One region of the Exiguobacterium sp. FSL W8-0210 genome, then DNA from elsewhere that is predicted to be linked to it. Evidence: a T-box and tRNA genes for the amino acid it is inferred to sense, from the RefSeq annotation. Region 1 holds a T-box; the other holds one or more tRNA genes.
The links. A T-box is a leader RNA that pairs with one kind of tRNA and senses whether it is charged. The one in region 1 lies ahead of leuS (leucine--tRNA ligase), so its partner is inferred to be a tRNA-Leu.

Region 1 (8,751 bases):
GAATCAAAGATATAAATCGCGATGCTGACTCCTGCAAGCAGGAAGATGATCCGGACGATTTGTTCCAAGATTTGCGAAATCGCTGTTGGTCCCATCGATTGATATCCTTGGAAGTAACCTCGGGTCATACTCATCGGTGGAATCAAGAGTAAAGCGAAACTCACGCCACGAATCGTCATCGTGACGGCATCAACGTAGGCTGCTGAATCAACGTCACCACCTGGAATGGCCCGATGTGCTAAATACGGTGCGAGAAAGAATAAAGCGAGGAAGGAAACAATCCCGGTCAAGGACATGATTTTCAGACCAGACCGATATAACCGTTCACTCGTATCATATTCTCCTAATGCATTGTATTTGGCGACGAATTTCGAGACGGCGACAGGAATCCCCGCTGTCGCAAGTCCGATCATGATTGCATAATAGTTATAGGCATAGGTATAGAACATGATGCCTGTCGCGCCGACCATGAACTGAAACGGAAAGAGATAAATCAAACCCAGTGCGCGGGAAATCAGTGACGCACCGGACAGGAGCATCGTTCCACGAACGAATCCTGAATTGCCGGAAGAAGTAGACTGCTTATTACTGACTGTGGACATGGTAACATCCCTCACGCTTTCTAATTTTTAAACTCGACACTCTGATCGTGACTGTCTCATTATACAAGTTCTCTCGTACACAATTGCAAATCATTATACCGCTGTCTATCTTGAATTGAAAGAGACGGTTTGTTTACAGTCGCAACTTCTGCTAAAGTGAAACAAGCAGAATTCTATGAATGAGGTGACCTTATGTACGATGTAATCGTAATCGGAGGCGGACCGAGCGGCTTGATGGCAACGCTCGCCTCTTTACAGGCTGGAGCTCGAACACTCCTGCTTGATAAAGGAAATAAATTAGGTCGGAAGCTTGCGATCTCTGGCGGCGGACGTTGTAACGTCACGAACCGAAAACCACTCGATGAACTCGTCCAGTCGATTCCAGGAAACGGACGTTTCCTTTATAGTGCCTTTTCTCAATTCAATAATGAATCGATCATCGAACTCTTCGAAGGGTTTGGTGTCGCCCTCAAAGAAGAGGACAATGGACGGATGTTTCCTGTCTCGGATAAAGCAGCAGATGTCGTCCGTGTATTGATCGATCAAATCCGCGCGCATGGTGCCGAGATTCAAACAGACGCGCAGGTCGCTACGCTCGACTTCCATCCAGACGGTTCTTTTGCAGCTGTCATCTTAGAAAATGGCATGCGTCTTGAAGCAAAAAGTTGCATCGTTGCAGTCGGCGGACAATCCGTTCCACATACCGGTTCGACAGGTGACGGCTACCCGTGGGCTGAAAAGGCGGGTCATACGATCACGGAACTCTTCCCAACGGAAGTTCCGATTTTGTTAGGTGATACGTTCATTCATGAAAAAACATTACAAGGGCTGTCGCTACGTGACGTCGCCTTAACGGTCCACGGCAAAAAAGATAAAGCAATCAAAACACACACGGGTGACTTACTCTTTACCCACTTCGGTTTAAGCGGTCCGATTGCTTTACGCTGTAGCCAGTACACGATCAAGGAGCGCAAACGTTCGAAGGAGACGATTGTCCATTTATCAATCGATCTCTTCCCGGACGAATCACTCGGTGCGTTAACCGAACGCTTCCAAGCCGCGCTTGCAGCAAATCCCAAGAAAACGGTACGCAACGCTCTCCGCGGCTTCGTGCCGGAACGTCTGCTTGAACTTTTATTTGCTCAAATCGGCTTTGGCGATGAAGTCTGCACACAAGTCAAGAAACAGGACTGGACGGACTTCTTGCAAAAATTAAAGCGATTCCCACTTAAAGCAACGGGAACGCTCGACTTTGATAAAGCTTTCGTCACGGGTGGTGGCGTCTCAATCAAAGAGATTGATCCAAAGACGATGATGTCGAAAAAAGCGGAGCGGTTATTCTTTGCCGGGGAGATTCTTGATATCCACGGCTATACAGGTGGTTACAACATCACCGCTGCATTCGTGACGGGTCATTGCGCCGGTAGTCACGCCGCAGAGATGGCACGTGATACTGTCTTTTAATATGAACAAGACCCGATTCTTCTGCTTAGCAGAGGAATCGGGTCTTGTTCTGTCAGGATTTAATCAATCGGTGTAAACGATCGGCTTGAGAATTTATCCGTGACGACTAATGCGAACAACTCATTATCTTGCACGAAAATCCCTTTCGAACCATATACTTTCGGACTGGCTGTCTCGCCCGTGATCGTTTTGTCCTTTCGATCGATCGAATAGAGATAGAGCGCTTCTGAATCGAGTGTGTAGATCCGACCTTGTCGTTCAGCAAGACCAATCGGACGGAACTCGGACTCGAACGATTTCTTCGCATCACTTCGCATCCCACTCGCCGCTTCAATCTTCTCACGTTTGATGACTGACAGATAAGGCGGTTTCTGTTTTTTCTTCAATGCACGTTTTTTCTTTTCCGAGGCGTCAGGATCAATCTTGATCTTATCCTCTTTCATCGCGAAATAAGTCACCTCGACTCGTCCCAGTGCTCGAATATGATTAATCGTATAGAATTCTTTTTTCTTCGCATCATATCCAAGACCATGGAAACTATCCCGTATCGTCGTTCCTTGTACTTTTTCACGTTTTTCTTCGCTCCAGACACCGTCTTTTCGCGTAATCGTGACCAGAATCTGATTCGACGTCAATAGCGCGACTGTCTCCCCGTCAACGAGCGTCATACCGTCTAAACCAGCGAGCAACAACTTTCCTTCTTCTAACTGGAAAGATGCGTTGATGCGTTCTCCGGTTCCACTGATTTCAAAGAAACGATAATCGTCTGTGACGACGAGGTACGAACCAATGGAATCATCATATAACATGTGTTGGACATTTTTGATTAATGGCTCTTCCGGGTTCGGAATAGCTGAAGGCGTTTTCGGTGGCACCTGTTTAACGGCTGCCTGATGCTTTGATTGCGTCTCGATTTTCGCGAACGTTTCTTGAATACGTGATAACGTCTCCGGCTTCGAGAAGACGAGCAGTACGCAAAGGATCAACCCCGAAACGACAGCAAAAATCGTTGTATAGACTATATAAGATCGTTTCATTGATGGTACTCGCCTTTCTTTCTCGGTTTCTGATTCAGTGTAGCAGAAGGTCGTTGAAAAAAAAAGCGGACTTGCGACGGAAATGAAGAAACCCCCTCCATTCGCATCAAACGAATGAAAGGGGCTATGGATTAGTTTGCCACGATATTGATTAATTTTTTCGGTACGACGATGACTTTACGAACTGTTTTGTCGCCGATCCATTCTTGTGTCTTTTCATCAGCAAAGGCAAGTGCTTCGATTTCTTCTTTTGTCGCATCGATGTTGATTTCGATTTTCGAGCGAACCTTTCCGTTCACTTGAATGACGAATTCCATCGTATCGCTGACGAGTTTCGATTCATCGAATGTTGGCCATGCTGCATACGTCAATGTCTCTTCAAATCCAAGTTGTTCCCAGAGTTCTTCACCAAGGTGTGGTGCGACTGGCGTTAACAATTGGATGAATCCACGAAGGAAGTGACGTGGAAGAACCGGCTGTTTGTTTGCTTCGTTGACGAAGACCATGAGTTGCGAAATTCCGGTGTTGAACTGGATGTTCGCGAAGTCTTCCGTGACCTTCTTGACTGTCTGGTGGTACGTCCGCTCGAAGTCAGCATCGACTTCTGTGACGTCCTGAATGTCTGCTGTCCGTTCGAACAAGCGCCAGACACGATCGAGGAAACGACGCGCCCCGTCAAGACCGTTCTCCGACCAGGCAACTGATGCATCGAGTGGTCCCATGAACATTTCGTACAAGCGTAATGTATCCGCACCATGCGATTTAACGATTTCATCCGGATTAATGACGTTACCGCGTGATTTCGACATCTTCTCGTTGTTCTCTCCAAGAATCATCCCTTGGTTGTACAACTTCTGGAATGGTTCTTTTGTTGGTACGACGCCTGCATCATACAAGACTTTATGCCAGAAGCGCGCATACAACAAGTGGAGAACGGCGTGTTCCGCACCACCGATGTAAATATCGACTGGAAGCCAGTATTTTAATTTTTCTGGATCCGCGATCGCCTCTTCATTGTGCGGATCGATGAAACGGAGATAATACCAGCAGCTTCCGCCCCATTGTGGCATCGTATTCGTCTCGCGACGCCCTTTCATTCCTGTTTCAGGATCCGTATAATCCAACCAGTCTTCCGCAAGCGCAAGTGGTGATTCGCCTGTACCAGACGGTTTGATTTCCGGAATGATTGGAAGTTCAAGCGGTAACTCCTCTTGACTGAGCGTCTTCATCGAACCATCTTCCATATGAACGACTGGAATCGGCTCGCCCCAATACCGTTGACGACTGAACAACCAGTCGCGGAGACGATACGTGATTTTCTTACGTCCGACTTGATTCGTTTCGAGTTCAGCAATCATCGTCTCGATTGCTTCTTGTTTTCCAAGACCATCAAGCATATGCGAGTTGACGTGTTCGCCCTCTCCTGTATAGGCTGCTTCATCGACGTTTCCACCCGCGACGACTTCAACGATTGGCAAGTCGAATTGTTTCGCGAATTCATGATCGCGCTCATCGTGTCCTGGGACCGCCATGATTGCACCCGTTCCGTACGAAGCAAGGACATAATCAGCGATCCAGATTGGAAGACGATCACCTGAGATTGGATTGACGGCGAAAGCACCCGTGAAGACGCCTGTTTTTTCCTTCGCTAAATCCGTCCGCTCGAGGTCCGACTTCGTTTGGACTTGCGAAATGTACGTATCGACGGCTTCCTTGTGATCCGCTGTCGTGATGTCAGCTACGAATGGATGCTCCGGCGCAAGCACGAGGTACGTCGCACCAAAGATTGTGTCCGGACGTGTCGTAAAGACCGTGACTTGTTTTTTGTGTCCATCAATCGTGAAGTCGATTTCAGCACCTTCTGATTTTCCGATCCAGTTCCGTTGCATCTCTTTGACAGAATCCGGCCAATCGAGGTCATCGAGATCTTCAAGAAGACGATCCGCATATTCCGTGATTTTCAAGACCCATTGACGCATCGGGACACGCACGACCGGATGATTTCCGCGTTCAGATAATCCGTCGATGACTTCTTCATTCGCAAGAACGGTTCCGAGTGCTGGGCACCAGTTGACCGCGACTTCGTCCACGAACGCAAGTCCTTTTTCATACAACTTCGTAAAGATCCACTGTGTCCATTTGTAGTACTTCGGATCTGTCGTGTTGATTTCACGATCCCAGTCATAGGAGAATCCAAGTTCTTTCAACTGACGCTTGAACGTCTCGATGTTTTTCGCTGTGAATTCACGTGGGTCATTCCCTGTATCGAGGGCATATTGCTCTGCTGGTAATCCAAACGCATCCCATCCCATCGGGTGAAGGACGTTATATCCTTGCATCCGTTTCATCCGTGCGAGGATATCCGTTGCTGTGTAGCCTTCCGGGTGACCGACGTGGAGACCGGCACCTGACGGATACGGGAACATATCAAGGGCATAAAACCCTTCTTTTTCTGGATCTTCTGTCGTGACGAAGGCGTTGTCTTGATCCCAACGCGCCTGCCATTTTGGTTCGATTTCGCGATGATTGTACGGCATGTCTTTTCCTCCTCTAATCTAAAAAAACCGGTCCTCCGCCCCTAGGAATAGGGACGAAAGACCGGTTTGGCTTCCGCGGTACCACCCACGTTGTCTGTCTATGACAGACCGCTTGATTCACGGATAACGGTGTGAAAGACCGGATTCGCTACTACGACTTCACGAATCGTGCTCCCTGACGAGTTCACGGTTGTTACCGACTGGTTCGCACCTTCCACCAGCTCTCTTGACGGCACCTTTCCCCTACTACTTCAGTTCCATGCAATTGACTATCTTTTCCTAGTGTAATCTGTTTCTTCCTCAAGCGTCAACGCTTCCGTAAAATTTCCTCGATTTCTGCATGCGATCGTGCTACATGATCCGCTTGTTCTAGACGTTGCATCGGCATCCGATCATCGAGAAGCGCAATCACTTCCATGCCTGCTGCTTTTGCGCCGATCATCCCGTTTGCAGCGTCTTCAATGACGAGACAATCTTCAGGCGCGTGCCCGATTCGTGATGCTGCAAGATGAAAAATCGCAGGATCAGGCTTTGAACGCACGACTTCTTCTCCACTGACGTAATGCTTGATTGGAAGCTTATAATGACGGATGACGCGTTCGATTTTTTGAAGCGAACTCGAGGAGGCAATCCCGATATCGTAACCAAGAGACGCCGCTTGCTCGATGACTTGTTTGACTCCCTCTTTTAAACCACATTCCTCCGGTTTTGCATGAATTTGAAACAACCGATGTTCTTCTTCTAGTAACGCACTAGCTGTTTCTTTTAGCTGATGCTGGGCGACAAGCTCTTCCCACATCTCATCACCTGTTTTTCCCATAAACGTCGCATACTGAATCGGATCGAGCGGAATCGATAACGTTTTGAACATCTGCTGATGGACCTCGAAGTAGCGAATTTCACTATCTAAAATGACCCCATCCATATCAAAAATAAGACCTCGTTTTTTCAAGACACATCCCCCTCAATTGATCTATCATGATTTCAGCATATCAAAAAAACGACTACACGATGTAGTCGTTTCGCCTTCTTCATTTAGTTACTGTTTAACTTGTCGCCATTTGGACACTGGTTTGTCGGTAAGCTGGAAAATAATCCGAATCAGCATCTGACCCGTATCGTACACATAACTGATCGTATATGGCTGGTTGAAGAATCGATTTTCCTTGATGATACTCAAATAAACGATACCCGGTGTAACGGCATTTACTCTCAAAGAGACTATCCCGTTCTTGATATCCACCCCCGAGATGTTGTTCGACGAGACCGCGTGCTTTCGCCTGAAGAATCGCTTCGTACTCGAGTCGCTGATTCGGGAACATCTTCGCTTCGTCCCGCTTACACCCAATCAAATGACCGTGGGCATATTCTTTTCCAAGCAATACGAAGTATCCACCAACAGGTTCTCCGTCGATTTCCGCAATCAGTAACAATGGCTCACAGAGTGGATTTGCTTCAAATAATTGTTCAAAATAACTGTCCGTAAAATAGTAATGAGTCGAAGCATTCTTTCGGTCCATCGTTTCATGATACAACGCTACAAAGACAGGTAGGTCATCTCGTGTTCCTGTTCTAACGGTTAAAGGAGAGGCAAGCGATTTGCGAATCATACTTCTCGTCTTCTTATGAAATGTCTGCATGATGTCCTCTATTGAAGGGCGTAAATCGATACTCGTCGTATGACGGATGAAGGAGACTTTCGTCCAATCCCGCATGAAGCGTTCATTACCCGTCAATGGATTAAAGCGAATTATTTCCGAGACGATCTCTTCTCGATCTGCCCATCTTTCAAACAATAAGCGTGCATGCTGCATTTCAGTCGCAGTCAGTTGACCGATGATTTCCGGTCCACCATAGCCATACGGCGTGATGAGATCTGAATAAGGCGTATCAAAAATCCGGCGCTTTAAAAAGGGATAGAACAGTGTTCCTGCATCACCTTCATAACGGAATAGCACCGCTTGCTCAGACGGTCTAGCGTTGAGCGTGACATATTGGTGACTGTAGAAGATATCAAGAGGCTGTTGCTGTACGTGTGTCGTCCAAGTTGCGGCATCTGTGATGAATTGACACCTTTCCATTCGTGCACCTCCAGTCAAAAAGAAGCAACGTTCATATGACCTTTCTTTTTCAAGTTCTTGATTAAAAAGTACCCGTTTCTTTGCCGAAATATTCCATATTATTAAATGTTTATTTTATGATTTTGGAACTAATGACGTAACAAAAGACAGCGGTCATAATGTCCGCTGTCTTACAGATGATGTTCATGATGTGATTTTTGGAATGGCACGAAGGAAGACGACGCCCGCTAACAGAATCAATCCAATCAATGTCAAGAAGACCGCTGACATACCGGATACATCGTAGATCAACCCTCCAACGGTCGGACTGATCATTCGCCCCGCTGAAGCAGCAATATTGACGTATCCTTGGAATTCTCCTTCTTTTCCGATTGGCGCGAGTCTCGCTGCCATGGCAGGAACCGCTGGCCAGATGAACATTTCACCAATCGTCAGGATGATCATCGCGACGAGGAACATCTTGAATCCTCCTGCGAACGGAACGATCAGATAAGACAAGAGGAAGATTCCTGTACCGGTCATCAATTGTCGCTTTAAGTCATCTCCAAACCAACGAAGAATTGGTGTTAGTAAAGGTTGTGCGAACACGATGAGTGCTCCGTTAATCGTCCAAAGAATCGAGTATTCGGAAATCGTGACACCGAGCGATTTCGTGTGTACAGCAAAGGTTCCTTGCCACTGTACATAAACGAACCAAAGTAAGGCATAACCAATCGAGACGAGCAACATCGTCCGTGCCGCACCGCGTGCAAGGGGTGTGCGTGTCGTTTCGATCTCGTCATGGGTCGCATGCATCCGAGCCGGTGCCTGAATCCAGGACAAACCGACGAACAAAATGATGGCAAAAGCGATGTAGAGGACAAGATTGGCGATGAAGATGTACTGAATCGAAAAGGCAGCGATTTGACCGCTGACAGCTGTCCCGAGCGCTACACCAACGTTTTGTGCGACATAGATCGCATTAAAGGCACGACGCCCGCCTTCAGGCCAAATGACACCCGTCATCGCGTAGATCGTCGGAAAAACCATC
Region 2 (8,751 bases), 580 kb from region 1:
CTCGAAGGGGATCTCGCAGAAGGATATTACATCCAACCAACGATCTTCAAAGGACACAATAAGATGAGAATCTTCCAAGAAGAAATTTTCGGACCGGTTCTATCGGTCACGACATTCAAGACGGAAGAAGAAGCACTCGAAATTGCGAATGATACGTTATATGGTCTTGGTGCGGGCGTCTGGACACGTGATATGAACCGTGCTTATCGGTTTGGGCGTGCGATCGAAGCAGGACGCGTCTGGACGAACTGTTATCACCAATATCCAGCTCACGCGGCGTTTGGTGGTTACAAAATGTCAGGGATCGGACGTGAAAACCATAAGATGATGCTCAACCATTACCAACGGACGAAAAACCTACTCGTTAGTTACAACCCGAATAAACTCGGTTTCTTCTAAGTCGGAAAGGACGTGGATGCAAATGGTGGAACGTGTTCAGGCGACAGCAACTTGTTTAGAGTTAATCGACCAGTTGAGAGAAAAACACGGTCCGTTGATGTTTCATCAATCTGGTGGTTGTTGCGATGGCAGTTCCCCGATGTGTTTTGCGCAGGGTGATCTATTTCTAGGGGATCAGGATAAAAAACTAGGAGAGATCGGTGGTTGTCCGTTTTATATTCATGAAGATCAATATGAGTACTGGAAACATACGCAACTCATCATTGATGTCGTGAATGGTCGAGGCGGAATGTTCTCTCTTGAGGGTGTCGAAGGGAAACGTTTTTTGACACGCTCCCATGCGTTCACGCAAGAGGAATATGCTGAACTATCAGCATCAAGTTAAAAAAGATTCAAACACGATTTCGTCGAGGTGACTTGTTCATTCAGGTCGCTTGTGCGGAATCGTGTTTTTTGTTCGTATCACGACGTTCTAACAGGATAAAAGTTGGTAATGCGGCATAAGAACGGTATAATGAACTCATATTTTGACGAGAAGATAGTTTCACACTATGACATTATAGGGGGTCACCATGAAATATCCATTTTTAGGTTGGACAGGTCAAACGATCGGAGTGACGGCGCCCTCCTCCGGATTACGTGAACAGCAACAGGAATGGGTCGAACAAGCAGTTGAACAGGTACAAGCACGGCAAATGAACGTCCGTTTAGGCGAAACGATTTGGTCGCATCAACTTGCTGAGAGTGCACCGGTCAAACAACGCGCCGAAGAATTGAATCACATGATGACGGATGAGACGATTGATGCCGTCATCCCGCCATTTGGCGGGGAACGCGCCATTGATCTTTTACCCGAGTTGACGCTAGCTACTTACCAAACAAAATGGTTGCTTGGCTATTCCGATATCAGTACGTTATTGCTCAGTCTGACGCTTCAGACGGGAATCGCGACAGCACATGGTCCGAATTTCGTTGAGCTTCGGAGTGAAGAATGGGACGAGACGACAAGTGCCTGGCGACGGGTGCTCGCGACGCCAACTGGAGGAACCGTCACACAATGGGCTTCCGATCGTTATCAACCCGAGTGGACTGATGAAGAACGTCCAACAGGTTCGTTATTTCAGCTAACGGAAGCGACGGAATGGAAAGCACTTGATGAGCGAACAGAAGTGACCGGACGGTTACTTGGTGGGTGTCTGGAGACGATTCGCCATCTGATTGGAACACCGTATGGAGATGTGCAGCGTTTCCAGCGTGAAGAGATCAACGGAGAACCGATACTCTGGTACTTTGAGGTGTCTGAAGCGAATTCTGCAGAGGTACACCGGACGCTGCGACAAATGGCGTATGCTGGGTGGTTCGACCATGCGGCTGGCTTTTTATTTGGCCGTACGTCTGCAAGGATTATAGAAGACCTGACATGGCTAGACGTATATCAATATCTCGCGGATGAGACGGGCTTACCAGTTTTATATGATCTTGACATCGGTCATCAACCGCCACAGTTGACGTTAATCAATGGAGCGACGGGGACGATTCGTATTCAAGGGAAAGATTCACGAATCGATCTGACGTTCAACTAAAAAGGAGAGCACGCAATGGCACGTCGTAAGTTTCAAGCATTAGGCGTTTATAAACGCGTCCATATCAACCCGGAGACACGTCGGATGACGTTACCGGAACCATTTTACGATGCACTTCGTCTAGAAGATGAATTGCTGATTGCACAAGTCGGAGATGTTCTCGTCATGCGACGTCCGGGGGAGGTCGTCGAGACAGAAACGGAATTATTGAGCGAACTCGTAGAAGATGGATTCACGGGTACAGAGCTTGTCCAGGAATTTGCCTACCGGCGTCAGCAACAAGAACAACGATTACGTCAACAAGTCTTGCAGGATGAAGAGGATGACCATGCTGCTCAACTGAAGATCGAGCTATAACTGAAAGAAGGAGTGGGGCAGATGCGTCGCAGAACAAAAATTGGAATCGGAGTCATCGGATCCGGATTAGTAGCAGCGAGTTATTATTTTTATGAGATGGCAATCGCCACGAATCCGAAGCCTTTCTTATCGAATAATCGGGATTTGAGTGATGAGATGGTCCGATTGATGCAACCTGGACAGACCTGGATCAAGGAGCAGCCGCTCGAGCGGATCGAGATTGAAGCGAAAGATGGTTTGACGTTACGAGGGCATTTTCTTCCGTCACCTGTTCCGTCAGATCGGATCGTCATTCTCGTGCACGGGTACGGAGGCGTCGGAACGGATTTAGCCGGATTCGCCTATCTGTACCATCAGGCCGGTTTCCATGTCATGATGCCCGATAATCGTGGACACGGAATGAGTGACGGTCACTATATCGGATTCGGATGGCATGATCGGGAAGATTGTCTCAGTTGGTCGAACTATCTGATTGATCGGATCGGACAGGATGCGAAACTGTTCTTGCATGGGGTGTCGATGGGAGGGGCGACCGTATTGATGACGAGTGGCGAACAACTCCCACCACAAATCAAAGGAATCATTTCTGATTGTGCCTATACGTCCGTCAATGCTGTCCTTGCGTATCAGATGAAGCGGATGTATCGACTACCACACTTTCCGTTCTTAGGCATGACGAGCGTATTGACGAAGCTAAAGGCAGGTTATACGTTCCGTGAAGCATCAGCGTTGAAACAAGTCAAAAAAGCACAGGTACCGATTTTGTTCATCCATGGTGGGGCGGATACGTTTGTACCGACAGATATGGTATATGAGCTGTATGAAGCTTGTCCAACGGAAAAAGAGCTCGTCGTCATTCCAAATGCCGCTCATGCGATGGCCTATTTTGAGGATCCGGCATTGTATGATGATGTCGTCAAGAAGTTCGTTCGCAACATCTTGCGAAATGATTGACAACTCAGTTCGTTACCCGCTATATTAATATCATAAATCAACGTCGTCGTGGCGGAACTGGTAGACGCGCTAGACTCAGAATCTAGTGGTGGCAACACCGTGGAGGTTCAAGTCCTCTCGGCGGCATAAATGATTGAAGGAGGCAATCCCAGCAAGGGGTTGCCTTCTTTTTTGTTGCTGAATAGAAAACGATTACAACGAATAAAAATTCAGAAATATTTATCTTTTTAGAATTTTTCTGGTAAAATACGTTTTAAAGAGGGTACTCTTCAGGGAAAGTACTAAGTGAAGTAGACAATCTTTAACACATAGGAGAGGGGAAACAAACATGAAAAAAGGGAGTATCTTGCTAGCGCTCTTGATGAGCTGTGTTCTCGTACTTGGTGCATGTAGCATCGGTTCGAAAGAAGAAGAGTCGTCTGAAGGAAAGACGTATAAGGTCGGCATTGACGTCACGTATCCACCATTCGAATATAAAGACGGGGATACGTACAAAGGAATCGACATCGATCTCATGAAAGCAATCGCGAAGGATCAGAACTTCAAGATTCAATTTGAAGCGATGGACTTTAGCGGCATTATTCCGGCACTTCAAGCAAATCAATTGGACGTTGCCATTGCTGGTATGAGTATTACGCCAGAACGGAAGAAAGTCGTCACATTCTCGGATCCATACTTCAAAGCTGGTCTTATTCTAGTCGTCAAAGAAGATGAGAATGGTATTAAATCCGTCAACGATTTAAAAGGGAAAAAAGTAGCCGTCAAAAAGGGAACGACGGGTGCGAAATATGCAACGGATAACGCAGACAAACTGGGCTTCACGGTCACACAGTTCAATGACAGCCCAGCGATGTTCCAAGAAGTGAAGAACGGTAACGCTGCTGCTTTGATTGAAGATTATCCTGTCATCTCATATGCAAACAAACAACAAAACCTTGGATTAAAACTTGTCGGAGACCGTCTCAACGGGGACAACTACGGGATCGCTGTCTTAAAAGGTGAGAACGAGGATCTGATGAAGAAAATCAACAAAGGGCTTGCGAATCTGAAAGAAAACGGTGAATACGATAAAATCGTTGACACGTATCTGAAATAAGTCGCAAGGCGATAAGGGAGTGGGATAGCCAATGGAAGTGGTCAAAACCGCATTTCCATTTTTCTTGGAAGGGCTTCAAGTCACATTGTATATTTTCATCATCGCGGTCATCGTCGGCTTTCTGATTGGCTTAGTCGTCGCATTGATGCGGTTATCACCATCAAAAATCTTAAACGGGATCGCGATTGTCTATATTGATGTCATTCGCGGAACGCCGTTCATCGTTCAGTTATTCTTCATCTATTTTGGACTTAACTCGCTCGAATGGTTATCGATGGACCGGATGTATGCAGGGATACTGACGGTCGCAATCAATGCCGGTGCTTATTTTGCAGAGATCATTCGAGCTGGTATCCAGTCGATTGATAAAGGACAAACAGAAGCTGCACGTTCACTCGGGATGACAGGGCGTCAAACGATGGTGCAGATCATCTTACCGCAAGCATTCCGGCGGATGTTACCAACGATTACGAACCAATCGATCATCAGCTTAAAAGATACCTCGTTGCTGTCGATCATCGGCATCGCTGATTTGACGCAACAAGGTCAAGTTCAGCAATCGACGACGTTTGAGCCTTTCATCGTCTGGTCCGTCGTCGGATTGATGTACTTCGTCATCATTTATCTTTTGTCCTTAGTGGCGAAGTTCTTGGAACGGAGGTTTACATTACGATGAGTATCATTGAAGTGAAGAACTTAAAAAAATCCTTCGGTTCGAATGAAGTCTTAAAAGACATCAACGTCTCGATAGCCGAAAAAGAAGTCGTTTGTGTCATCGGTCCGTCGGGATCTGGGAAAAGTACGTTTTTACGCTGTTTGAATCGATTGGAAGAGATCACGGGTGGTACGGTCATCGTCGATAATTTCGACATCACGAGTCCAAAGGTCGATATCAACAAGGTCCGGGAAGAAGTCGGGATGGTCTTTCAACATTTTAATCTCTTTCCGCATAAGACCGTGCTAGAAAACGTCACGCTTGCACCGATCAAAGTGCGCAAATCGGATAAAGAACAGGCGAAACAGCGGGCGCTTGAACTCCTCGATAAAGTCGGATTACGGGAAAAAGCCGATAATTATCCAGGTGAATTATCTGGGGGGCAAAAACAGCGGGTCGCAATTGCCCGCGCGCTTGCAATGAACCCGAAAATCATGTTATTTGATGAGCCGACGTCAGCGCTCGACCCGGAAATGGTCGGTGACGTGCTTGCCGTCATGAAACAACTTGCCCTTGAAGGCATGACGATGGTCGTCGTGACCCATGAGATGGGATTTGCTCGTGAGGTCGGAGATCGCGTCTTATTCATGGATGGTGGCTATATCGTCGAAGAGAACGTACCACAAGCATTGTTTGATTCTCCACAACACGAACGGACGCAATCGTTCCTTAGTAAAGTCTTATGATGGAACCGGCGTATCTAACTGCGGATACGCCGGTTTTTTAACGAATCATAAATAACTGACTAAGTGCTCATAAGAAAAACTTATACATTTAAGCGTGAGAATTTGGGAATTCGAAATGCACACACAGGAAAAGAGTAGTAATATAGTAACGAAGGCACTTTCATGGAAGAATGACACGATCATTCCTTCTCATGACGTTCAGCGTTTCATTCATGCAACTCCTTTTGAAAGCGCTAACAGGTAGAGGGCTGGAAACACATCGAGTATCCACTGGATGTGTGGGGAGAAATATAGAAACGGGGGGAACCGTACATGGCAGGCCACGAGCAAGATCAACAAGCATTCTATGGACCAAACCTTGGCTACATCATTGAATTGTACGAGCGTTTTTTAGAAGACAAGACATCCGTTGATGAGGAGACACGTGCTTATTTCGAAGAGCATGGTGCACCTGTGACGGAACCAGTCGTACCGATGCAAGTCGAGACAGGAGATTTCGAAAAATATCTTGCGGCGAATCGTTTAGCGGAACAAATTCGTGCAAAAGGACATCTTGCGGCGGATATCTATCCGCTGAAGGACCATCCGCGAGAAACAGGACTATTCGAATTGAGTCAGTACGGATTGACAGAGGCAGATCTTCGAAAAATGCCAGTCTCACTCGTCTGTCCTGAACCACCAACTGGTGTACAGGACGCGTTTGAAGGCATTGAACACTTAAAGGCGCAGTACACGGGAGCAGCCGCAGTTGAGTTCCAGCATGTCGACGATCTCGATGAAAAGAAATGGCTTCGTCAGAAAATCGAGCAAGGTGCTTTGACAGCGACGCTAGACGCTGAACAAAAGAAACAGTTGTTCAAACGCTTAGCTGAAACGGATCTCTTCGAAAAATACTTGCACAAAACATACGTCGGTCAAAAACGCTTCTCGATTGAAGGACTTGACGCGATGGTGCCGTTGCTCGACACGATCGTCGGACACCTCATCTCGAACGGGTCGGAGACGATCAATATCGGAATGGCACACCGTGGACGGTTGAATGTTTTGGCGCACGTACTCGGGAAGCCATATGAAATGATCTTTGCTGAGTTCCAGCATGCACCGAACCACGACCTCGTACCATCTGAAGGTTCGATTGGGATCACATACGGTTGGACGGGCGACGTGAAGTATCACCTCGGGTTAAATCGAAAACTCGAGCAAGAGACACGTAACGTGCGGATGACGCTTGCGAACAATCCGTCGCACCTTGAGTTCGTCGACCCAGTCGTCGAAGGCTTCACACGTGCGGCACAAGATGATCGCTCACAAAAAGGAGCACCACGCCAAGAGCAAGCAGCAGCTGCTGCGATCCTCATTCACGGTGATGCAGCGTTCCCAGGTCAAGGAATTGTGGCTGAAACATTGAATTTAGCGAATCTCAAAGGATATAACACCGGCGGAACGATTCATATCATCGCGAACAACACGATCGGCTTCACGACGGAGCCGACGGACTCCCGTTCGACGCGCTACTCAAGTGATCTGGCTAAGGGTTACGAGATCCCAGTCTTCCACGTCAACGCGGATGAGCCGGAAAGCTGTCTCGCAGTCGCGTTGCTCGCGAGCGAGTACCGGGCAACGTTTAAGAAGGATGTCATGATTGATTTAATCGGATATCGTCGTTTTGGTCATAACGAAATGGATGAACCGATGAATACGAACCCGGTCTTATACGATTTGATTCATAAACATGATCCAATTCGTGTCTTGTACGGGAAAACACTTGTCGCGAGCGGGGATGCGACAGCTGACGAAATTCAATCGATTGAAACATCAATCAATGACCAAATGAAAGCGGCGCGCGAAAAAGTACCGAACGTCGAGAAAGAGTATGGTGGGGTCATGCCGGACGTCGTCTTTAAAGGCGTTCCGACAATCGAGACAGGGGTCTCGATCGAAACATTGACGGCGTACAATGAAGAATTATTACAGTGGCCGGATGGCTTCCAAGTGTTCCATAAACTTGAGAAGGTCCTGAAGCGCCGGACGGATGCGTTCTCGACGAAGAACGGAATTGACTGGGGACATGCCGAAACGTTGGCGTTCGCTTCGATCCTCTCAGATGGAACACCCATCCGCTTGAGCGGTCAAGATTCTGAACGGGGAACGTTCGCACAACGGAACATTAATCTTCATGATGTGAAAACAGGAGAAGGCTTCTCGCCACTCCATGCCTTGTCAACGGCAACTGCATCATTCTCGGTCTACAACAGTCCGTTGTCTGAAGCAGGTGTACTTGGTTTTGAATACGGTTATAACGTCTTCGCTCCGGAAACACTTGTATTATGGGAAGCGCAATATGGGGACTTTGCGAACTCAGGTCAAGTCATCTTCGACCAGTTCATCTCAGCTAGCCGCGCGAAATGGGGACAAACGTCAGGTCTCGTCATGTTGCTTCCGCATGGTTATGAGGGGCAAGGACCAGAACACTCGAGTGGTCGTTTAGAACGCTTCTTGACGTTATCGGGTGAGAAAAACTGGACGGTCGCGAACGTATCGAGCGCAGCCCAGTATTTCCACCTGTTGCGCCGACAAGCAGCGATTCTCGGGAAAGAGGAAGTCCGACCGCTCGTCGTCATGACACCGAAGAGTCTCTTGCGTCATCCGCTTGCGACATCCGATGTTTCTGAGTTGACGGAAGGTAGTTTCCAACGTGTCATCGAACAATCAGGGCTCGGAGAAGCACCAGATCGTGTTAAACGTCTTGTGTTCTGTTCTGGGAAGATGGCAATCGATCTAGCGGAAGCCGTTTCGAAATCAGATGAGAATCTCGATTGGCTACAGATCGTCCGGGTCGAGGAGTTGTATCCGTTCCCGGCGAAAGCCTTACAAGAAGTCATTGCGCGCTATGAAGCCGTCGAAGAGATGGTCTGGGTGCAAGAAGAACCGAAAAACATGGGGGCGTGGTCCTTCATGGAA

Region 2: it has a tRNA-Leu gene. The T-box ahead of leuS (leucine--tRNA ligase) is inferred to sense a tRNA for this amino acid. The anticodon was not compared.

The regions. Positions count from the first base shown of each region.
Region 1 is NZ_JBBOUK010000001.1:2,320,858-2,329,608, forward strand. Features, by position in the region: gene MKY22_RS12150 (putative polysaccharide biosynthesis protein) at 1-602, opposite strand, end outside; gene MKY22_RS12155 (BaiN/RdsA family NAD(P)/FAD-dependent oxidoreductase) at 795-2,066, shown strand; gene MKY22_RS12160 (hypothetical protein) at 2,126-3,103, opposite strand; gene leuS (leucine--tRNA ligase) at 3,235-5,640, opposite strand; T-box leader at 5,687-5,909, opposite strand; gene MKY22_RS12170 (HAD family hydrolase) at 5,948-6,592, opposite strand; gene MKY22_RS12175 (peptidoglycan bridge formation glycyltransferase FemA/FemB family protein) at 6,687-7,721, opposite strand; gene MKY22_RS12180 (MDR family MFS transporter) at 7,905-8,751, opposite strand, start outside.
Region 2 is NZ_JBBOUK010000001.1:1,740,615-1,749,365, reverse strand. Features, by position in the region: partial or broken gene adh (aldehyde dehydrogenase) at 1-399, shown strand, start outside; gene MKY22_RS09315 (DUF779 domain-containing protein) at 422-784, shown strand; gene MKY22_RS09310 (S66 family peptidase) at 972-1,982, shown strand; gene MKY22_RS09305 (hypothetical protein) at 1,998-2,339, shown strand; gene MKY22_RS09300 (alpha/beta hydrolase) at 2,361-3,293, shown strand; tRNA gene MKY22_RS09295 (tRNA-Leu) at 3,336-3,419, shown strand; gene MKY22_RS09290 (transporter substrate-binding domain-containing protein) at 3,622-4,389, shown strand; gene MKY22_RS09285 (amino acid ABC transporter permease) at 4,421-5,065, shown strand; gene MKY22_RS09280 (amino acid ABC transporter ATP-binding protein) at 5,062-5,790, shown strand; gene MKY22_RS09275 (2-oxoglutarate dehydrogenase E1 component) at 6,103-8,751, shown strand, end outside.